Regions from separate parts of the Mycobacteroides salmoniphilum genome, predicted to be linked through region 2. Evidence: riboswitches for the same ligand, from Rfam matches in the RefSeq annotation. Region 2 holds a riboswitch; the other holds the start of a gene.
What was found. A riboswitch is a leader RNA that binds a small molecule or an ion and turns the genes downstream of it on or off. The one in region 2 is predicted to bind cobalamin.
Positions count from the first base shown of each region.

Region 1: linked by a shared signal. The riboswitch ahead of DSM43276_RS02280 (FecCD family ABC transporter permease) and the one ahead of metE (5-methyltetrahydropteroyltriglutamate--homocysteine S-methyltransferase) in region 2 are both predicted to bind cobalamin.

Region 1 is NZ_CP024633.1:447,555-459,055, reverse strand. It holds gene DSM43276_RS02310 (hypothetical protein) at 2-205, shown strand; gene DSM43276_RS02305 (alpha/beta fold hydrolase) at 210-992, opposite strand; gene DSM43276_RS02300 (antibiotic biosynthesis monooxygenase family protein) at 1,058-1,375, shown strand; gene DSM43276_RS02295 (serine hydrolase) at 1,399-2,712, shown strand; gene DSM43276_RS02290 (CbtA family protein) at 2,830-3,624, opposite strand; gene DSM43276_RS02285 (CbtB domain-containing protein) at 3,640-3,846, opposite strand; cobalamin riboswitch at 4,005-4,229, shown strand; gene DSM43276_RS02280 (FecCD family ABC transporter permease) at 4,334-5,386, shown strand; gene DSM43276_RS02275 (ABC transporter ATP-binding protein) at 5,386-6,171, shown strand; gene DSM43276_RS02270 (ABC transporter substrate-binding protein) at 6,168-7,160, shown strand; gene DSM43276_RS02265 (LLM class flavin-dependent oxidoreductase) at 7,193-8,059, shown strand; gene DSM43276_RS02260 (DUF2231 domain-containing protein) at 8,100-8,570, opposite strand; gene DSM43276_RS02255 (ATP-dependent Clp protease ATP-binding subunit) at 8,687-11,221, opposite strand.
Region 2 is NZ_CP024633.1:4,516,313-4,527,813, forward strand. It holds gene DSM43276_RS22265 (mycobacterial-type methylenetetrahydrofolate reductase) at 1-652, opposite strand, end outside; gene metE (5-methyltetrahydropteroyltriglutamate--homocysteine S-methyltransferase) at 753-3,023, opposite strand; cobalamin riboswitch at 3,160-3,384, opposite strand; gene DSM43276_RS22275 (PaaI family thioesterase) at 3,460-3,879, shown strand; gene DSM43276_RS22280 (TetR/AcrR family transcriptional regulator) at 3,869-4,459, shown strand; gene fadD8 (fatty-acid--CoA ligase FadD8) at 4,456-6,045, opposite strand; gene DSM43276_RS22290 (hypothetical protein) at 6,196-6,522, shown strand; gene DSM43276_RS22295 (LLM class flavin-dependent oxidoreductase) at 6,541-7,638, opposite strand; gene DSM43276_RS22300 (VOC family protein) at 7,690-8,355, shown strand; gene DSM43276_RS22305 (AIM24 family protein) at 8,377-9,261, shown strand; gene DSM43276_RS22310 (MarR family transcriptional regulator) at 9,266-10,126, opposite strand; gene DSM43276_RS22315 (SDR family oxidoreductase) at 10,219-11,010, shown strand; gene DSM43276_RS22320 (NAD(P)H-dependent amine dehydrogenase family protein) at 11,032-11,501, shown strand, end outside.

The DNA of each region.
Region 1 (11,501 bases), 4.1 Mb from region 2:
CATGACCATCTTCGCCGCCATTCTCGTCCTCATATCCCCGTTCGCCCTGGCGGTCGCGCTGAGCTGGATCGCCCGCCGGAACAAGACCTTCCGAATCCACCTCGATCAGTTCCGGGTCGCGGCGCCCCTCGGCGGCACCTTCGCCGACGACCGCGACCTGCAACGGCAGCTGCATGAAATGGAAGTAATCCACTCTCGGCGCTAGCGGACTACCGCCCTTCGTGCCCGGCAATGAAGTCCGTGACGGCGGACCGGTACCGCTGGGGAGCGTCGTCGTGAATCAGGTGACCCGACCCTTCTATCTTCAAATAGTTTGTCTTCCAACCTGTCTCAGCCATCTCGCGCATCTGTCCGGCCGGCGCCACCGTGACTGACGCCTCCAGTAGGAGCGACGGGCAACGCACCCCCAACCACTGCTCCCAGAATTCACGGACACCCCATTCCGCAGCAGTGGCAATCCATTTGTCGATCGGTCCATGCAATCGCCAGCCCTCGGGTACCTGGTCAAACGCCTCCAGAAAGTACTGTCCCGCAACGGGTCCAAACCTACTGGTGACATCCGCAGCGGACGTGAAGACTTCGGGCCAGGAGTACAGCCAGGGTTCCCAGGGGCCGGTGGTTCCGCCGACGAAATCGGGGGCCATGTCTTCCACCACCAGGGCCGACACCAGCTCCGGATGCTCCGCCGCCAGGCACCACGAATGCAGTCCACCCATGGAGTGACCAATGAGGACGGCTGGACCGCCAAGCGCACCCACCGCCTTCGCGAGGGCTTCGACATAGCGCTCTGTCGAAATCGGTTGGGAATCAATGACATCACGCCCCCGGTGCCACGGCGCATCATAGGTGTAGACCCGGCCCAGCTCACGCAGCCAGGGCAACTGCCGCGACCAGGTGCTCCCGCGCCCCATCAGACCGTGCACAAGGACGATGGATGGCGCCCCCGAGTCTTCCGGCAGACCGCCTTGGTCGAACAGGCGGTCAGGGTTCATGTCTGTCATCATCGCCCCAATCATCGCCCCGAATCATGCGGGAGCCCGCACGGTAGCCTGAACCCATGTCCGTGGTGAAGATCAACGCAATCGAGATCCCCGAGGGTGCAGGTCCGGAGCTGGAAAAGCGGTTCGCTCACCGCGCCGGAGCAGTAGAGAACCAGCCAGGATTCCTGGGCTTTCAGCTGCTGCGCCCCGTCAAGGGAGAGGACCGCTACTTCGTGGTCACCCAGTGGGAGTCCGAGGAGGCCTTCCAGGCCTGGGCCACCGGTCCGGCGGTCGAAGCACATTCTGGCCAGCAGGCCAAGCCCGTGGCCAAGGGTGCTCATCTGCTGGAGTTCGAGGTTGTGCTCGACGTGACCGGGGCCGCCACCAAGGCGTGAATAGCAGTTTGCTGCGCGCGCGCATGACGCGCGCCGTTTCGGTGTGCACGGTGGTAGTGGTGGCCTTCTCGGTGGGCAGCATCGCGGGGTGCGGCATCAAGCTGCGGCAGGTGCCGCACGGTGACGTGGATACCAGCACGCCTCCGGGCCTGCGCTCACAACAGCTGATCGACATGTTGAACTCCAACTGGCCGATCGGAAAGCAAGGTGTGGCAACGCTCGCCGCCGCCAACAAGGTCGACGACTACACCGAGATCATGACCAAGCTGTGGGTCGATCGTCCCTACAAAGTGAGCTCCGTGGATCTGGCAGCCAACAGCTCCACCGTCCACCTGATCGCGCCGTATGGCGCCAATGTGGACATCGGGCTGCGCACCAACACCAAGGGCGATGTCGACAGACTGGTTCCGTATCAGCAGCCCCCGACCATTGCCGACTGGTCCGATGTCGACACCGCACTGTCGGCATCTGGCGGCCGATACTCGTACCGGGCCTCCAAGATCATCAACGGCCAATGCGAGCAGGTTGCCGGAACCAACACCTCCGAATCCATGCCGCTGGCTTCGGTTTTCAAGCTCTACGTGCTCTTGGCCACCGGCACCGCCATCAATGCGGGCACCCTCACCTGGGATGACCAACTCACCGTCACCGATCGCGGCAAGGCGCTCGGAAGCTCGATGGACAAGCTCCCGACAGGCTCCACGGTGTCGGTGCGCACCGCCGCCCAGAAGATGATCTCGGTGAGCGACAATATGGGCACCGACATGCTGATCAACCGCCTCGGTCGGCAGGCGATCGAGAAGGCCCTTGCCGACGGCGGGCACCATGACCCGGCATCGATGACCCCCTTCCCCACCATGCATGAGCTATTCAACATCGGGTGGGGAATACCCGACGTCCGCCAGCAATGGAAGGACGCCACCACACCCGGCCAGCGCGGGCAGATGCTCGCCGACGCCGACACCCACGACTACACACTGGATCCGGACCGGACCACCACGCCCGCATCGAAATTCGGCATCGAGTGGTACGGCAGCGCCGAGGACATCTGCAGAGTCCATGCAGCCCTGCAGAAGGTCGCCGTCGGCCCGGCGTCTCCGATTCGCGGCATCCTGTCCGCAGAACCCGGTATCGATCTGCACAGCGAGAACTGGCGCTACATCGGCGCCAAGGGTGGCAACCTGCCCGGCGACCTGACGTTCAGCTGGTACGCCGAGGATCGCAACCGTCAGCCGTATGTGGTGAGCTTCCAGCTGAATTGGGATCGTGCGTTCGGCCCCGGCGCGGCCGGATGGGTCATCGGCCTGGCCAAGGGCGTCTTCAAGAAGCTGGGATGAGCGCCCGCGCGAAGACCATCAAACCCCGATGAGCGCCCGGCTCTGGTTCCTGACGAGTCTGAATCTCACGACGGTTCCGGGGCAGAAAGCGTCGTGAGACTCAGACTCGGTGGCTAGCTAGCCGGTAACGGACGTCTCGGCATTGACGGGCTTACGCCCGATAACCGTCGCGAACCCGAGACCGATCGTCGCCCACATAATCGCCTGCGTTGTGAACGAGTACAGCCGGAACAGATACAGATCATGCGCCGGGAAACCCGGATAGACGATCTTCCCGTCGGCATCGAGCAGTGGTTGCGGCGCCTCGACAAATCCTGGAGTCACCGCCATGACGAGTCCGACCAGCACGATGAACACCGCGGCGGCAACAAGCGTGGCTGTCCAGGTATCGACGCGCTCGGAGAGCTTTCGACCCACCCACAGTGCCACCGCCAACGCGATCGCCGCGACGAGGATCATCAGCACGAAGTACCCGGTGCGCTCCTTGATGGTGCCCTCAGCGCTCGCCGCCGGAGGGTTGGCCGGGAACTTCAGGAACGGCACCACATACAACACCAGAAACAGTCCGCCCGCGACGGCGAGAGCCTGCGCGCGCGGACTGAGATTGCCGACCCGGCCGATCGCCACCACGTACGCCACCGCGAACAGCGCGCCCATCGCGATTCCGAATCCGATGACACCGAGCGCCAGGCCCGCATTGGCCTGCGCGAAACGACTGAACAGCTCCGCGCCCTCGTGATGGGCGTGGATACCGGCGGCCTCATCCAGCACGCCCTGCGCCTCGCCTCTGCCCTCTTCATAAGCAATGGCCCTGTTGATGACGGGTTCCACAAAGATCCATCCGAAGATGAAGGACAGCAAGCCACCCAGTGCGCCGAAACCTAAGCCGCGCAGAATTATTGACTTTTCCATGTATTCGGCCCGCCGCTAGTGGCAGGGAAAGCCGAGCAGGTGGCGGGCGTCATGCACGAACTCGTGCACGTGCATATCGCTGCCGAAGATCGACACCGCACCCTGGTCGATGCCGATGAAGTAGTAGGCGAGCAGCCCCAGGAGGGTGGTCACGCTCAACCACAGCGCTGCCTGAGGAATCGACACCGCAACCGGATGGCTGGCGGACGTTGTGTGTGCCATGTTGCTCCTTTTCGGAATACCGCGTCCCGATCTGTTCTTCTCGACGGCGGGGTCTGACTCTCACAGTGGCGCGACCGTCCTGGGATTACACCAGGTTCCCGTCCTGTCGAAGGACGAACTGAGCTTAGTCGACACGGCTGGGCTGTGCGTTCGAGTGATAGTTTTGGCCTCGCATTGGTTTCCCCGAGAGCACCAGGAAAGTGCACCCGGGGATCGCAAGAGGGAATCCGGTGTGAATCCGGAGCTGCCCCGCAGCGGTATGTGGAAACGACAGCGGCACCTAAAGCACTGGGTTAAGGCCCGGGAAGCAGCCGCCAGTAGGTGAGGCTCACAGAAGCCTCGTGTTCACGAGTCCGAAGACCTGCCAACGCGGCCGCACCATCCGGTGCAGTCATTCGCCAGTGCCGAGGGATCGCCTGGTGGGTAGCGCCTACTCGGCATATCCGTCATGCCCCGGTGTCTGCGACCCGACGACGCAGGAAGATCGATGCCCGCAGCGCAACACGAGCGACCGGTGGTCCTCGCGGCGGGCGGTGGCCTGGTGGCGCTCGTGCTGCTGTCGGTCGGCGCGCTCGTGTTCGGCACTGCTGATGTGCCCTGGCGCGACTGTCTGCATTTCCTCTGGGTGGGCGCCACGGGCGGCTCCGTTCGGGCCGCCGATGCGGCGAACTACCGGATCGTCATCGAGTCCAGGCTGCCGCGGGTGATTCTCGCCATCCTCGTCGGCGCGGGGCTGGCCGTGGTGGGCGTGCTCGTACAGGCGATGGTCCGCAACGCCCTGGCGGATCCGTACGTTCTCGGCATCTCGTCGGGAGCCTCGGTGGGTGCCACCGCAGTGGTGGTCTACGGCGTGCTCGGCACCTTCGGCGTGTATGCGCTGTCGCTGTCCGCATCGATCGGCGCCCTCGCCGCGACCGCACTCGTGTACCAAATCGCCCGTACTCCACAAGGTCTGGTACCGCTGCGGCTGGTTCTGGTAGGCACCGCGGTGGGCTATGGGCTGTCCGCGGTGACCACCGTGCTGGTGTTCTTGGCGCCGAACGGCGAAGCGGCGCGCAGCGTCATGTTCTGGCTACTCGGCAGCCTGGGGGCGTCGTCCTGGGACAAGGTTCCGGTGGCGCTCGCGGCGACCTTGGTCGGGATCATCTGCGTCGCGGGGCTCGCCCGCCAACTCAACGCCCTATCCATGGGCGACGAGGTGAGCGCCTCGCTGGGACTGCACGCCGGGCGGTTCCGGGTGGCACTGTTCGTGCTGTCAGCCGCCATGACCGGATGTTTTGTATCCATCTGCGGAGCCATCGGATTCGTGGGACTGGTCATTCCGCATGCGGCACGGCTGCTGGTCGGTGCGGATCACCGCCGGGTCTTGATCGTGGCTCCGGTACTGGGCGCGTGCTTCCTCGTCGCTGCCGATCTCGTGGCAAGGACCATGATTCCGCCGCAGGAGCTTCCGCTGGGCGCGATCACCGCAGCCGTCGGAGTACCGGTCTTCGTCGGATTGATGCGCCGGCGCGCGATGTCTGCGGGGGCCGTCGGTTGATGGACGTCACCTATCAGAGCGTGTCGGTCGATATCGCAGGTAGCCGCATCGTCTCGAGTATCGACATGCAGGTCGCGGCTGGGGGATTCGTGGGAATCGTCGGCCCCAACGGCAGCGGCAAGTCGACAACCCTGCGCTGCCTGTACCGCGCGCTTACTCCTACCACCGGCGACGTAGCAGTCAGTGGCGTGTCGGTGCGGGCCATCAGCATGCGGGAGAACGCCCGTCAGGTGGCGGCGCTGACTCAGGACATGTCCTTGGATTTTGATTTCACGGCCGCGGAAGTAGTCGCCACCGGCCGGCTGCCGCACGGCACATCCCTGCGCAGCACCTCCGAACAGGACCGGCGCATCTGCGCGGAGGCGACCGAGACGGCGGACGTGACGGCGCTTGCCGACCGTACGTTCAGTTCTCTCTCGGGCGGGGAGCGCCAGCGGGTTCTCATCGCCCGCGCCCTCGCACAGCAACCGCGCGTCTTGGTGCTGGACGAGCCCACCAATCATCTGGATGTGCGCCATCAGTATTCGATACTCAGCTCGGCACAGATACTGGGCATCACCGTCATCGCTGCTCTGCACGACCTCAACCTCGCGGCACAGTACTGCGACACCATCCACGTCATGGCCGAGGGACGCATCGTGCTCTCAGGCCCACCACACGAGGTCATCACCGCCGAATCCATCGGCCGGTGGTTCGGCATCGGATGTCATGTCATCGCACACCCACGAAGCGGTGTTCCGCAGATCATCTTCGATCCTCAGCCCGAAAGACAGGAGAAGGAATGAAGGCACTCATCGGTGTGACGGTGATGGTGTCGCTGCTATCAGCGGGCTGCGCGACCATCGAGGCACAGAGCCCCGGAACTGAGCGGGTTTCCGTCGACAATTGCGCTGCACCGCTTGATGTTCCGGTACCGGTCACCCGAGCCGTCAGCAATGACACCGGGGTCACCGAGCTGATGTTCGCACTCGGTCTGCAGGACCGGATGGCCGGCTACTTCATCGACGCCGGACAGGATCGCGACATCGAGACCTCGCCGTGGAAGGCGCAGTTCGAGTCCACCACCAACCTGGGTCAGGGATTCACCCGTGAAGCAGTGCAAGCCGCGCGTCCCGATCTCGTGTTCGCGGGGTGGAGCTACGGATTCAACGAGACCTCCGGGATGACCCCGGATTGGGTGCGGTCCATTGGGGCGGTGCCCTACCAGCTGACCGAGGCGTGCCGTCAGCCCGGAACGGTCCGGCGCGGTATCAAGCCTCCCCTCGACGCTCTCTACGAGGACCTGGCCAACCTGGGGGCGATCTTCGGAGTTCAGGAACGCGCAACTGAGTTGATCGCCACGTACCGCAAGACCGTCGACACCGTGCAGTCGCGTCTGCCGCAGGACCGGCCGCCCGTTCGTGTCTTCCTGTACGACAGCGGTGAGGCCCAGCCGTTCACCTCCGGTAAGAACGCCGCACCACAGCAGATCATCGAGAAGGCCGGGGGCCGCAACGTCTTCTCAGATCTTGACGACAGCTGGACCACGAGTGCCTGGGAGACGGCCGCCCAGCGCGACCCCCAGGTGATCATCATCTGCGATTACGGGGTAGGCCCTAACAACACCGCCGACGCAAAGATCAACCTGCTCAAGGCACAGCCACTAATGAAGCACACCCAGGCGGTCCGCGACCGGAACTTCATCGTGCTGCCCTACGCCGCCCTGGTCGAAGGACCGCGCAATCCAGACGCCATCGTCACCCTGGCGAACTATCTGCGCGACAAGGGATTCTGAACGCTGTCGGCCTCTGGAGCTAGGGTGACGACATGAGCTTGCCCACCACCCTCGGCCTCATGGTGCCGCCCTCTCTTCCACCAGAACGGCTGCTCGAGATTGCGCACGCGGCCGAAGCCGCCGGGCTCGATCACCTGTGGGTCTGCGAGGACTGTTTCGCCACCACATCGATCGCGTACGCCTCGCTGGCCCTTGCGTCCACCGAACGGATCAGTGTCGGAACTGGTTTCCTCTCGGCACCGGTACGCAATGTCGTGGCGGCGGCAATGGATTACAGCATCCTGGAGCGCAATTTTCCCGGCAGGGTGCTGCCGGGGATCGGGCACGGCTGGCAGCCTCACATGGAACAAATTGGCGCCAAGGTCGGCTCGCCCCTGACCCTGCTCCACGAGTACGTGACGGCACTGCGGGATCTGTTGGCGGGCAAGGAGGTCAGTGCCGACGGGCGATATGTGCGGCTGAATGGGGTCCGGCTGGACTGGCCGCCCGCGGAACCGCTGCCCATTATGATCGGCGCGAACGGGCCCCGCTCGCTACGACTGGCCGGCAGCCTGGGCGATGGCACATTGCTGACCAGTATGGTTCCGGCCGACACCGTTGCTGCGCACTGCGCGCTGATAGACCCCGGCCCCGGTCACCGGATCTTCCTGAGTCGCACCATCAGTGTTGGCCCCGGCGCCGCCCAACTCATCGCAAACGATCCCGGCCACTATCCCGGGATCTCCTTTGACGCTTCGGCGAGCATCGGCGGAGGGGCCGCCGAGGTCGCCGCGCAGCTCCACGCGCTACGAGATCTCGGTGTCACGGATTTCATCGCATCACCGACCGGAAACGAACCCGATCTCATCGGATACATCCACAGCCTGGGCCAGGACGTAAGACCGCTGCTGCAACCGTGAGCTCGCTCGCAAACCATTGGCACGACAAGAGATTCTGATCCTAGCCGCCATCACCGGTCAGTTCCGTGCCCCAGACCGCCCTCGCACCGGAATCCCCGATCCGGATGACGCCGACGATGGACACGCCCCCGAGAATCAGCACCAACACTGCAACGGTCAGGTGCGGCCCAAGCCGGGCCGGTGACAGGCCGAGCCGATGGGCGACCGCCAGCACGAGCGCGCCCAGCACCAACGCGCTGGAGAACACCAGCATCCAGTCGCCACGCTCGGCGTGCGTCAACAGGGCAGCACTAGGGCTCTTCTCACGATCGAGCAGCCATTCGCCTGCCGAAGTGGTCAGCGGGGTGAGTACCAGCGTCACCGCCGCCAGCCCGGCAACCAGCCACACCAGCCGCGACCGAATAGCGACGGAAATCCCACACAGAATCTCCAGAATCGCCGTCAACGGCGCAAGCACGACAACGAAATGCACCAACAGCACGTGTGCAGGCAACCCGCTGATGGTGTCCACGCGGGCGACACTACTGCCGCAATGCGTTCCGCACCCGGAAACGCCGAACCCCCCAGCGCGCAAAAAGCGCCGAGTGTGAGCTGTGATGCTCACACTCGGCGCTTTTTGGGTTGTTTTTACTCCGAGGCGGAGGCCGCCAGGTCGGCCGCCGGCTCCTCACCGGTGACCAGCACGGGCTTCGGACGGCCGACGAACGTGAACTTCGCGTCCTCGCCGGCGCCCTCGCCGTCCCAGCCCTCGACATCGACCGTGATCAGCTCGCCGGCGCCGATCTCGTTGAAGAGAATCTTCTCCGAGAGGGTGTCCTCGATCTCACGCTGGATGGTCCGACGCAGCGGCCGGGCGCCGAGCACCGGGTCGAACCCGCGCTTGGCCAACAGCGCCTTGGCGTTGTCGGTCAGCTCCATCTCCATGTCCTTCGTCTTCAGCTGTCTGCTCACCCGGGCGATCATCAGATCGACCATCTGGATGATCTGGTCCTTGGTCAGCTGCTCGAAGACGATGATGTCGTCGATGCGGTTCAGGAACTCCGGACGGAAGTGCTTCTTGAGTTCGTCGTGAACCTTCTGCTTCATCCGCTCATAATTCGAGCCGCCGCCGCCCTCGGAGAACCCGAGGCCCACGGCCTTGGAGATATCCGAGGTGCCCAGATTCGAAGTGAAGATCAGCACCGTGTTCTTGAAGTCGACTGTGCGACCCTGGCCGTCGGTGAGACGCCCGTCCTCCAGGACCTGCAACAGGGTGTTGTAGATCTCCTGGTGGGCCTTCTCGATCTCGTCGAACAGCACAACACTGAACGGCTTGCGACGCACCTTCTCGGTGAGCTGGCCGCCCTCCTCGTAGCCGACGTATCCCGGAGGAGCGCCGAAAAGCCTTGAGGCGGTAAAGCGGTCGTGGAACTCACCCATGTCGATCTGGATCAGCGCGTCGTCGTCGCCGAACAGGAAGTTGGCCAGCGCCTTGGACAGCTCGGTCTTACCGACTCCCGACGGGCCGGCGAAGATGAACGAACCCGATGGCCGCCGTGGGTCTTTCAGGCCGGCACGGGTGCGGCGGATGGCCTTGGAGACAGCCTTGACGGCTTCCTCCTGGCCGATGATCCGCTTGTGCACCTCATCCTCCATACGCAGCAGCCGAGTGGTCTCCTCCTCGGTCAGCTTGAACACAGGGATACCGGTCCAGTTGCCCAACACCTCGGCGATCTGCTCATCGTCGACTTCCGCCACGACGTCCAAGTCACCTGAGCGCCACTGCTTTTCACGCTCGGTGCGCTGAGCGACGAGCTGCTTCTCGGAGTCGCGCAGGCGCGCCGCCTTCTCGAAGTCCTGAGCGTCGATAGCCGATTCCTTCTCCCTGCGCGCATCGGCGATCTTCTCGTCGAACTCGCGCAGGTCTGGCGGAGCGGTCATCCGGCGGATACGCATGCGCGCACCTGCCTCGTCGATCAAGTCGATCGCCTTGTCCGGCAAGAACCGGTCGTTGATGTACCGGTCGGCCAGGGTGGCCGCCGCCACCAGCGCGCCATCGGTGATGGACACCCGGTGGTGCGCCTCGTAGCGATCGCGCAGACCCTTGAGGATCTCGATGGTGTGCTCGACGGTCGGCTCACCCACCTGCACCGGCTGGAAACGACGCTCCAGGGCGGCATCCTTCTCGATGTACTTGCGGTACTCGTCGAGGGTGGTCGCACCGATCGTCTGCAGCTCGCCACGGGCCAGCTTGGGCTTGAGGATGGAGGCCGCGTCGATCGCGCCCTCGGCCGCGCCCGCACCAACCAGCGTGTGCAGCTCGTCGATGAACAGGATGATGTCGCCGCGGGTGTTGATCTCCTTGAGCACCTTCTTGAGGCGTTCTTCGAAGTCACCGCGGTAGCGGCTGCCGGCCACCAGGGACCCGAGGTCCAGGGTGTACAGCTGCTTGTTCTTCAGCGTCTCAGGCACCTCGCCGTGCACGATGGCCTGCGCCAGGCCCTCAACGACGGCGGTCTTGCCGACGCCGGGCTCGCCGATCAGCACCGGGTTGTTCTTGGTGCGGCGGCTCAGCACCTGCATGACGCGCTCGATTTCCTTCTCACGACCGATGACCGGGTCGAGCTTGCCTTCCATGGCGGCAGCAGTCAGATTGCGTCCGAACTGGTCGAGAACCAGCGAGGTCGACGGGGTCCCGGCCTCGCCACCACGGCCTCCGGTACCGGATTCCGTGGTCTCCTTGCCCTGGTAGCCGCTCAGAAGCTGAATGACCTGCTGGCGCACCCGGGTCAACTCCGCACCCAGCTTGACGAGCACCTGAGCCGCGACGCCTTCACCCTCACGGATGAGGCCCAACAGGATGTGCTCGGTGCCGATGTAGTTGTGGCCGAGCTGCAGCGCCTCGCGCAGGCTCAGCTCCAGCACCTTCTTGGCGCGAGGAGTGAAAGGAATGTGCCCGGACGGTGCCTGCTGTCCCTGGCCGATGATCTCCTCGACCTGGCTGCGCACCCCTTCCAGGGAAATGCCCAGCGACTCCAGCGACTTGGCGGCAACGCCCTCGCCCTCGTGAATCAGACCCAGCAGGATGTGCTCGGTGCCGATGTAATTGTGGTTGAGCATGCGGGCCTCTTCTTGGGCCAGCACAACCACCCGCCGAGCGCGGTCAGTGAATCTCTCGAACATCGGTCTCCCTCGCTTCCTCGTCCGGCCTTTGCGCAAGCGGTTCATCCTGCCGCTCGGGGCTCCCCCCAAACGGCTCATCTCCGCTGGCACTAGGACCTAATCGCCACTCTAGTGGTCAGCCGTAGTCGGTGCGGTGCTCGCATACCAGGAGATGGCCCCTGAGAGTACTCAGAGGAACCTACGGAACCCGGAGGAACCGTCCCCAAATATACGAATCACCGCACCCGGCGGTGCTTGTTAGGCAACCGAACAACGCCAGATGCGGTGAAAACGTTTCCGA
Region 2 (11,501 bases):
GCCAGTCGATGAGCCCGACCTTGGACTCCAGCTTCGGCACGAAACCGAACGACAGCAGAACCTCCGGCCGGTGGTCGCTTGTGCGTGCGAACTCTTGCAGAAAGCCAACCACCGCATCGGAGTACAGCAGCTGGGTCATGGCGAAGGTGGCGCCCTTATCGCATTTGAAGGAAAAGCGACCCTGTTCCCCACTACGGGTTGGGATCAGAATCACTCCCCTGTTCTCGACGATGTCATCGAACTTCGACAACGCGTCGGTCGGTGGAATGCCCGAGCCTTCGCCATCGCTCATGGTGCGCGGTACACCGACGAAGATCACGCCGTCCATCCCGGCTTCGGTCAGGCCGGTCAGCCGGCCCCGCAACGACGTCTCGTCAGAAAAGGATGTGACCTGCGTGCACAGTCCCCGCATGGTCGGCAGCTCGGACCGGATGATCGACCAATAGTCGACGACATCCAGTTTCGGCTTCATCTCCAGTGGGCGATCGCCGTCCTCCACGATCATCGAGGGGATCATGACGTGGTCGATGCGACCGTCGATGCCGAATTCCGCCGAGAACCTGGACAGTTTCTGCAGTTCTTCGGACGCTTTGTCGAGTCCGCCATCGACATTGGGAGGCACCAACTCCAGCGCAACGGTATTCATGGACACCAGGGACCTCCGATTAGTCTCGCTAATGGTTTATACACCAATTAAATTCACGCGCGAGCAGTCCCCCGCGAAGGGGACTGCTCGCGCGCTCATCGCCGAACTAGGCGCCCGCACGCACCTCGGTCGCGGCGGCCACCAGGTTGGCCAGCGAGGCAGTTACCTCGTCAGCCTTCCGGGTCTTCAGGCCACAGTCAGGATTGACCCAGAGACGCTGCGCGGGAACGGCCTGCAGCGCCTCACGTAGCGAATTCGCCATCTCGGCCGTCGACGGCACCCGCGGCGAGTGGATGTCGTACACACCCGGGCCGACGCTATTGGAGAAACCGATCGCGTTGAGGTCATCGAGCACCTCCATGTGCGAACGGGCGGCCTCGATCGAGGTCACGTCCGCATCCAGGTCGGCGATCGCGCCGATCACCTCGCCGAATTCCGAGTAGCACAGGTGCGTGTGGATCTGCGTCGCATCGGATACCCCCGAGGTGGAGAGCCGGAATGCGTCGACCGCCCAGTCCAGGTACGCGGCCTTGTCCGCCGAGCGCAGCGGCAGCAGCTCACGCAACGCGGGCTCGTCCACCTGAATGATGGCTATACCGGCGTTCTGTAGATCCACCGTCTCGTCCCGAATAGCCAGCGCGATCTGGTTGGCGGTGTCCGCCAACGGCTGATCGTCACGCACAAACGACCACGCGAGGATGGTCACCGGCCCGGTCAGCATGCCCTTGACGTACTTCGGCGTCAGCGACTGGGCATAGGTGGCCCACTCGACGGTCATCGGGTTCTGCCGTGCGACATCGCCATACAGGATCGGCGGGCGCACGCAGCGGCTGCCGTACGACTGAACCCAGCCGTTCTGGGTAGCGAAGAAGCCATCCAGCTGCTCGGCAAAGTACTGCACCATGTCGTTGCGTTCCGGCTCGCCATGCACCAGCACATCCAGGCCCAGCTTCTCCTGCAGCGCAATGACATCGGCGACCTCGGCACGCATCCGCCGCACGTACTCGGCGTCGTCGATCTCGCCCTTGGTCAGGGCTTGACGCGCCTTGCGGATCTCGACAGTCTGCGGGAACGACCCGATCGTCGTGGTCGGCAGCTCGGGCAGCTTCAGCCGCTCGTCCTGGCTGCGACGGCGCTCTGCGGCATCGCCACGTGAAACACCCTCCGCCAGAATAGAATCCAGCCGCTCACGAATCTGACCGTTGTTGAGACGCGGATCCGTCTTGCGAGATTCGACGGCCGCATTCGACGCCGCGAACTCCGCGGCAACCACATCGCGTCCCTCGCCCAGTGCCCGCGCCAGCACCACGACTTCCTTGACCTTCTCGTCGGCGAAAGCCAACCAGCTGCGCAGCTGGTCATCGAGTTCGGTCTCCGGTTCCAGCGAGTAGGGCACATGCAGCGTCGAGCACGATGTCGAGACCGCCACCGCACCCGCCGGCCCCAGCAGCGTCGCAAGTGTGCTCAACGCCGATTCGAGGTTGGTGCGCCAGATGTTGCGGCCGTCGACGACGCCTGCCACCACAGTCTTTCCGGTAAGTTCCGGCGCCGATGCCACACCCGAGGCCGAACCGTAGACCAGGTCGATACCGATCGCCTCGATCGGGGTGCGGGCCAACGCCGGGAGTGCGGCACCCAGGTCCCCGAAATAGCTCGCGACGAAGATCGCGGGCCGGTCGGCAACGGTGCCGAGGCGGCCGTACACCCGCTCGGCCAGCTCTGGGCCGTTCGGCAAGATATCGGTGACGAGTACGGGCTCATCGATCTGGACCCAACCAACCCCGGCCTCCGAAAGCTGCACCAGCAGCTGCTCGTACAGCGATACCACCTCGTCGAGGCGCTCGATGGGTGCACCGGCTCCGTCGACAGACTTGCTCAACGCAAGGAAGGTGATAGGACCAACGACAACCGGTCGAGCCGTAATACCTAGGGCTGCAGCCTCTTTCAGCTCACCGAACAGCTTCGTCGGGTTGAGCGTGAACTCTGTGTCCGGTCCGATCTCCGGCACCAGGTAGTGGTAGTTGGTGTCGAACCATTTGGTCATTTCCAGCGGCGTCACGTCGTCATTGCCGCGTGCGGCGGCGAAGTAGCGGTCGAGGTCGTCGGTGATGCCTGCGACGCGGGGTGGGAGCGCTCCCAGCAGCACCGCGGTATCGAGCACCTGGTCGTAGTACGAGAAGGTGTTCACCGGCACGGAGTCGAGCCCGGCGGCCGCCAGTGCGGACCAGTTGTCGCGCCGAAGCCCGGCTGCGACGGTCTCAAGCTCGGTACGACTGGTGCGCCCGGCCCAGTAGCTTTCGGTAGCCCGTTTGAGCTCACGACGCGGGCCGATGCGCGCCGAACCGAGCGTGGTTGCCTTCAATGATGGAGTGGTCATGCTGTCCTCTGTCTACGGCGTGGTGGCCACCGCCCAGGACAAGCAAGCCGAGCCCGAATAACCAACACACACTGGTGTTGGTTGAAACCGATTCGGCCATACGCCCATTCCGCGAGGCGATGATCCGTCGGGCGCGGCGCACCCGACACAGCTGGCAGGTCTTCGGACTTGCAGGCATTACCCGGGCTCAGGTTTTCCTACGGGCCGTCGCTTCCCAGGATCGTTGATAGCTTTCCCAGTGCGTATGACGGCGATCGTTCCTGCATACCGCTGCGGGACAGTCCCGGATTCTCACCGGGTTCCCTCTCATCGCGGGTCCCCATGGGGTCCGCGACTCGACGCCAGTACCGACCGAAGCCGACACTGACAAACCAGCTGCGCCTTACATCATATGCACGCTCGCCCATCCAGTTATTAGTGACTATTCTCTAATATTGTGATCACACGTGACCAGGCACAACAAGTGCTCGAGGCCCAGCCATTCAGTCGCCTCCTGGGTACCTCGATCAGCCGGATCGACGAGTCCGGAGTGCAGCTCTCGCTGGACATCCGCGACGAGCTGCGCCAGCAGAGCGGATTCATTCATGGCGGAGTGCTGAGTTACCTGGCCGACAACGCGATCACCTACGCGTGCGGGCTCGGTCTCGGTGCCGACATTGTCACCAGCGGATACACCATCGAGTACGTGTCACCCGCCCGCGACGGCGTGCGCCTACTCGCCGACGCGTCCCTGGTAAGCGCCGGACGCACCAAGGCTCTGGGCCGCTGCGAGATATCCGTCGAGGACCACGACGGCAACACCAAGCTGGTCGCGGTCGCCCAAGGTACGAGCATGGTTCGGCACCGTGGGGCGTAGACCTCAGTACACCGCCGACGACATTCTCGACGTGGCGCTGAGGCTGGTGACCACGGGAGGGCCGTCGGCAGCCACGGCTGCCGCCATCGGACGGACCCTCGGTGCGCCCTCGGGGTCGATCTATCACCGATTCTCCAGTCGCGACGAGCTCATGGCCCGCCTCTGGCTGCGTTCGATCGCCCGCTATCAGGACGGGATTCTCACGGCGCTCGCATTGCCCGATCCTCAGGAGGTCCTCTCCGCGACCATCGATCACGCCTTCGATTGGACGGGGGCGAACCGTAACGAAGCGCTGTTGCTACTGCAGTACGAGAAGGCCGATCTGGTGGCGCACTGGCCCGGCACCCTCGCCGCCGACCTCACGGCGCTGAACTCGCGGGTCCGCATGGCGTTGCGCGAGTTCGCCGAACGACAGTTTGGTGAAGTCACTACCGAGGTGCTCGACAAGGTGATGTTCGCACTGATCGATATGCCCTACGCCGCGGTGCGGCGTCATCTCCCCGACAAGGGTGAGCCGGCGCCGTGGTTACGCGAGTTCATCCACACGAGCGCGCGGAATCTCCTCTCGCCGCAGAACTAGACCGTGGCGTATTTCTGACGCAGGGCCTTTTTGTCGAGCTTGCCGAGCGCGGTCAGCGGCAGCGAGTCGGCGACGATCACATGCTTGGGCGACTGCACCGAACCCTTGCGGTCCTTGACCGCGGACTGAATCTCGGACGTCATCTTGGACACCGCGTCGCCGCTGCGGTCGGCATCCGCACGCAGCACCACGATCGCCGTGACCGCTTCGCCCCACTTCTCGTCGGGCACCCCGATGACACCGACCTGCGCCACCGAAGGGTGTTCGGCGACAACATCTTCCACCTCACGGGGGAACACGTTAAAACCACCGGTGACGATCATGTCCTTGGTGCGGTCGACGATGAACCAGAAACCGTCCTCGTCCTCGCGCGCGATATCGCCGGTGCGCAGCCAGCCGTTCTTGAAGGTGTCGGCGGTCTGCTCGGGCAGTTCCCAATAGCCGCCCGCCACCAACGGTCCGGCCACGCAGATCTCGCCGGGCTCGCCCTGCTTCACCGGCTGGTCGTTCTCGTCGAGCAGCGCGGTGCGCAGGAAGGCCGAGGGCCTGCCGCAGCTGGAGAGCCGCTGGGCATCGTGATCACCCTTGGCCAGGTAGCTGATCACCATCGGCGCCTCGGACTGGCCGAAGTACTGCGCGAAGATCGGCCCGAACCGCTCGATAGCCTCCGCCAGCCGCACCGGGTTGATGGCCGACGCGCCGTAGTAGACGGTCTGCAGCGAGGACAGGTCGCGGGTGTGCGAATCCGGATGGTCCATCAGCGCGTAGATCATCGAGGGCACCAGCATCGTGGCCGTGATCTTGTGCTCTTCGATCGCGGCCAGCACGGCGCCCGCATCGAACTTGGGCAGGACCACCATGGACCCACCCTTCATCAGGGTCGGCATGAAGAACGCGGCACCGGCGTGTGAAAGCGGGGTACACATCAGGAATTTGGGGCGCTCCGGCCACTCCCACTCGGCCAGCTGGATCTGCGTCATGGTGAGAATCGACTGCGAGGTGCCGATGACTCCCTTGGGCTTACCCGTCGTCCCACCGGTATAGGTAAGGCCATTGATGTGGTCCGGCGACAGGTTGACCGGCACCAGCGGCTTCGCCGCAAAATCCGCGGCCGCGGCGACCAGGTCATGCCCCACCTCGGCCAGCTCGGCGGGGACGGGGCCGAGCGTCAGTACGCGGGTCAGCGTCGGCACCTTCTCCACCAAAGCTGCGGCGCGCTCCACGAACTGCGGGGTGGGGTCGATGACAAGGGTGGTGATCTTGGCGTCGGCCAGCACATACGCATGGTCATCGAGCGACCCCAGTGGGTGCAGCGCCGTACGCCGGGTGCCCAGCAGCTGCCCCGCGCCGATGACCAACAGCACCTCGGGACGGTTGAGTGCCAACATGCCCTGACCATCGGTGGGATCGGGCACCAGCGCGGTGAAGGCCTGGATGTACTTGCTGATCTCGTCGGCCATCTGGGCGCCGGTGAGCGTCACATCTCCGAGCACCAGCGCGGGCACGCTCGCGTTCTTTTTCAGGGCGGCGACCAGCAGGTGCCCAGAGTTGATCGACCCGTGCAGTGGGTCAAATGAGTCAGGCATCGCGCTCCTCAGTGAATGGTCGCCGATCAGGCACTTCGCTCGACGTTAGAACATGTTCTAGTTTTGGGCAAGGATGGGTGCGTTCACCCGCTACGCAGCACCCTGTCCGGTCCCCTGAGAAAGACTCAACAAGCTTGCTAGGCTGGCTAAATGCTCAAGTCCATGGCCACTGGCACACTATTCGTCGCGCTGGCGATGTTTGCCACCGCTTTCGCGAGCGCCGACCCGGCAGACCCCGACCCGTTCAATCCCGGTGATTGCATCGGCAACGCGAATGCGGTCTGCAACGTTGGTCCGTACGGTCCGAACAGCATGTCGAATCCGGCGAATCCCGCCAGCCCGCTCAACCCAAACAACCCGGCGAATCCCGCCAGCCCGCTGAATCCGAACAACCCGGCCAACCCCGCCAGCCCCCTGAATCCGAACAACCCGGCCAACCCAGCCAGCCCCATGAACCCGATGAATCGCCCGGGTTAGATCTGACACGAGCGCCCCTCAGGCCGCGGTAAATCCCTTGGCCCGCCGCGTGTCCTGGGCACTCCACAGCGTCGAGGTAACCTCCGCCTTCACCAGCGGGACTACCTCTTCGGCGAACCGGCGCAGCGTGTCCTGCTGTTCCTCGAAGTCGGCCTCGGGGCTCAACGAAATCGATTGAAACTCGTGGCCGAAGGCCTCATTCCACTGAATGATCTTCTCGGCCACACGTTCCGGCGAACCAGCCAGCACCGGCCCGCGATCTGCCGCATCCTCAATGGATTCAAAAGACGGAAACTTGCCGACAGCCTTCGGATGGTCTTTGAGCTTCGCCATCTGCGCCAGGCGTGCCTCATAGATGGGCCGGTACTGCGCGATGGCCTGTTCGGTCGTATCGGCCAGGTACAGCCCGCCCGAGCCCGCACCCACATGCAGGTTGGCCGGGTCGTGCCCGTTCTGTGCGTACAGCTCCCGATACCTGTCGATGAGAACCTTATAGTTCTCCTTGGGCTGCAAGGCATTTGCGGTGACAATCGGGTCACCCCACTTGGCGGCGAGTTCGACGGCGAACGTCGAGGTCGCCGACCCGTGCCAGATCCGGAACGGTCCGTCGTACGGCCTGGGCAGCGTGGTCGCGTCGGCAAGTGGATGCCGGTGTGCCCCCGTCCAATCCACGTGCTCCTCACGCAGGAGCCGCCGCAGCAACTCGTAGTTCTCCTGCAGATACTCGTACTGTCTGGCGATATCCAGCCCCATCAGTGGGTACTGGCGGTCCTCGTTGCCCTTCCCGATGACGATCTCGAGCCGGCCGCGGCTCAGCTGGTCAATGGTGGCGAAGTCCTCTGCCGCGCGCACCGGGTCCAACAGGGACAGCACCGTGACACCGGTGGATAACAGGATCCGGTCGGTGGCGGCGGCCACCGCTCCCAACAGCACCGTCGGAGCCGAGGACAGCACGTCTCCCGCATGCCGTTCCCCGACCGCAAAGGAATCAAAACCCAGGCTCTCCGCCAGCACGGCGGCCTCGACCACCCGGTTCAGCCGGTCGGCGGCGGGCGCCAACGCCCCCGTCACGGGGTTTGGCAGATGGAAGACAATGTCGAGAAGCTGAAAGCGCACACCACCAGTATGCATAAGCGGACTCCGGTCCGGCAGGGAGGAAATGCTCTGATGATCACCGAACTGGACTCGGTGCTTCTGGACGTTCCAAATCTCGCTGACGCAAAGGCCGCCTACTCGAGGTTGCTCGGCACCGAAATTCCACATCCCCAGCTCTATCTCGGGCTCCCCGAATGGGCGCCGCACCCCGGAATGCTGTTTCGTGTCGGGGACCTGTCGTCCGCGGCTCGGCTGGTCGATCGACGCGGCCTCTCCCTGATTTCTCACGGGGACCTCGCCGCGGGCCAGGCCGACGGACTCACCCTGGGGTTGAGCGAGCGACCCGCTGCGCCTGCACAGTCGGCCCCAGAGAGTGGCCACATCGATCACCTGGTGCTGTTCTCACCCAATCGCGACAGAATCATTGCGACGTTGTGCGGTCGGCTCGGGTTCGACCTGCGCTTGGATCGCATGCAGTCATGGGGTGTGCACCAGTTGTTCTTCCGGTGCGCGGGGCTGGTGGTTGAGGTGGTGTTGCGCGACGGCGACCCCTCCGGCCCCGACTCACTGTGGGGAATCGCCTGGCGCACCGACGATATCGGTACCACCCATGCTCGACTGACGGCCGCCGGTGTCACGCTCGGTGATATCCGCAATGGCCACAAGCCGGGAACGCGGGTCGCCACCGTCAAGGATCCCGGGCTGGCAGTCCCCACAATCTTGATCGAACAGCGCTAGCCGCCTACTAGGTTGGAGTCCATGACGACTCCGAACCCCGGAAGCTGGCAGCCTGATCCCGACGGACGGTTCGAATTCCGCTGGCACGACGGCCAGCGCTGGACGGACCAAGTCGCACACCAGGGCCGGGTCAGTTCGGCGCCGCTCGGAGGCTCCGCACCCGCCGAACCACAGGTCGCGTCGCCGGCCACGGCCGAACAGCCCGCTGCCCAGGCTCAGCCCATTGGCGACCAATTCTCCGGTATCAGTGGAGATTTAGTGGATGGGCGGTTCAGCGAGAACGAAGCCAAGCCGATCTCCAACCAGAACGCAAAGCTGTTGCGCGTTCGCCTTGGCGAACCATTCCTGGCACGTCAGGGATCCATGGTGGCCTACCAGGGCAATGTCGACTTCGCCTTCGAGGGCGGCGGTGCGGCCAAGTTCCTGAAGAAGGCGCTGACCGGTGAAGGACTGCCCCTCATGCGGTGCTCTGGCCAAGGTGACGTGTTCCTGGCCGAGCGCGCCTTCGATGTTCATCTGCTGAATCTGAGCAACGCGGGCCTGTCGATCAGCGGTAAGAATGTGCTGGCCTTTTCGGCCGGGCTGAACTGGAACATCGAGCGGGTCAAGGGCGCCAGCATGGTGACAGGCGGGCTGTTCAACACGACACTGCGCGGAACCGGTTGGGTCGCACTGACCACCGACGGTCCGCCGGTGGTGCTCAATGCCGCCGAGGCGCCGACATTCGCCGACACCAACGCGGTGGTCGCCTGGTCGGCGAATCTGCAGACCCAGCTCAAGACGAGCTTCAAGGCCGGCGCCCTCATCGGCCGCGGCTCCGGCGAGGCGCTCCAAGTCTCATTCCAGGGCCAGGGGTTCGTCATCGTGCAACCGTCCGAGGGTGTCCCCGTCGTCACTGCGGGCTAGGGAGTCACCTCTCCCCCAGTAGCCCGGAAAGCTCCCGAGCCCCTTGCGTCAATGTCGTGATCAGCACTTCCCGCTCCGTACGGGTTGCGCTGGGCAACAGCGGGCCCAGCTGAAGTTCGTACGCGGCATCGGCTCCCGCGAAAATGGGCGCTGCCAGGTAGCTGATCGGCAGCACCTCGTCGGATGTCAGCTCATCGCGCGAGTAGGGGCGCGAGGTGAGCCGGGACAGCTGTCGCAGCAGCCGTTCACGTAGCGCCGCCTCCATCACCTCCGAGCCCACCGAACCAAGAAGGTCCGAGAGCAGGTCGACCATCCCGGTGTCATCGTGGTCGGGCCGGTAGACCACATATCCGCAGTCGGAAACCTGCTGCACGAGCCGCTGACCGGAACGCGCGCTCAAGCCACGCGCAGTACCGAGCCATTGCGCACGTTCCTCGGACGAACGCCAGGGCATAACCGCCGAACCGGCGGGAAAGGCAAGCGGGATGCTCTGGCCCACCGCGAATCCCGCGACGGCCCGGCGCCCCGCCTGTGCCTTGGCGACGATCGTCAACGTCTTCGGGCTTATTCGGCTGACCGTCGCCCCGGCGTGTGCCGCTGCGGCAATTCGGGCCAGCGCATCCTGAATCTCCTGAGGCATGGTGGCCTCGACGGCACGGGGCAGGGCCAACCCGACGCGGTACCGAAGCTCATCATCGCGCACCAACCACCCCGCGGCCACCAACTCGTTCACCACAGCGGTCGCGGTGGCGCGGGAAATGCCCGTGGTTGCGGCAATATCGCTAAGCGATTTGGATTGTGTTGCAGCAGCAAGCATTTCCACGATTCGTACCACACGAACGGTCGGCGGCGAGGTGGCCGGCATGGGTTCTCCCCTCTTGCGCGATGCAAGGTCCAGGTCTACAGTGCATCGACTATTCGCCCCAAGGTAGTCGAATATTCGACATGGAGGTAGACATGATTCTGGACCGTTTCAGGCTCGACGGCAACGTCGCGGTCGTTACCGGCGCGGGCCGTGGGCTCGGCGCGGCGATTGCGGAGGCCTTCGCACAGGCGGGCGCCGATGTGCTGATCGCCTCGCGTACCGAATCGCAGCTGCGGGAGGTCGCGGACACGGTGGAGGCGGCAGGGCGGCAGGCCGAGATCGTCGTCGCCGATCTGTCCGATACCGAAGCATCCGCCTCGCTGGCCCAGAAGGCAGTCGACCGGTTCGGACGACTCGACATCGTCGTCAACAACGTGGGCGGCACCATGCCGAAACCGTTCTTGGACACCACCAACGAGGACCTTGCCGAGGCCTTCTCCTTCAACGTCCTCAACGGGCATGCACTGCTGCGCGCCGCCGTGCCACACCTGCTCAAATCCGACAACGCGTCGGTCATCAACATCACGTCCACCATGGGCCGACTACCGGGTCGGGCCTTCCTGGGTTACTGCACCGCCAAGGGCGCACTGGCTCAGTATACCCGCACGGCCGCAATGGATTTGAGTCCGAGAATCCGAGTCAACGGCATCGCCCCGGGCTCTATCCTCACCTCTGCGCTGGAGATCGTGGCGGGCAACGACGAGGTGCGCGCAACGCTGGAGAAGAACACGCCGCTGCATCGGCTGGGAGATCCGACCGATATCGCGGCAGCCGCCGTCTACCTCGCCTCACCGGCCGGCAGCTTCCTGACCGGCAAGGTGCTCGAAGTCGACGGTGGCCTCATCGCGCCCAACCTCGACATTCCCCTACCCGACCTTTCCTGACCGCTTCCAGAAGGGACTGATATGACGAAGACACGTGTAGCCGTCTGGGGCACAGGCAATGTCGGCCAGCATGCACTCGCCGGCGTGATCACCGACCCGAACATGGAGCTCGTCGGGGTGTGGGTCTCCGGAGCGAACAAAGCCGGAAAGGACGCGGGTGAGCTCGCCGGGCTCGACCCCACCACCGGCGTCTCCGCGACCACCGACCCGGCGGAGATTCTGGCACTCAAGCCCGACTGTGTGGTCTACACCGCCATGACCGACAACCGGCTGATGGAAGCACTCGAGGATCTGCGCTCGATCCTCGCCGCCGGAATCAACATCGCCGCCAGCGCGCCGGTATTTCTGCAGTATCCGTGGGGCGTCCTCCCGGAGAACATGCTGGAACCCATCGAAACCGCGGCCCGGGAAGGTAACTCGTCGATCTTCATTGGTGGAATCGATCCAGGTTTTGCCAATGACCTGCTACCGCTTGCACTCATGGGCACCTG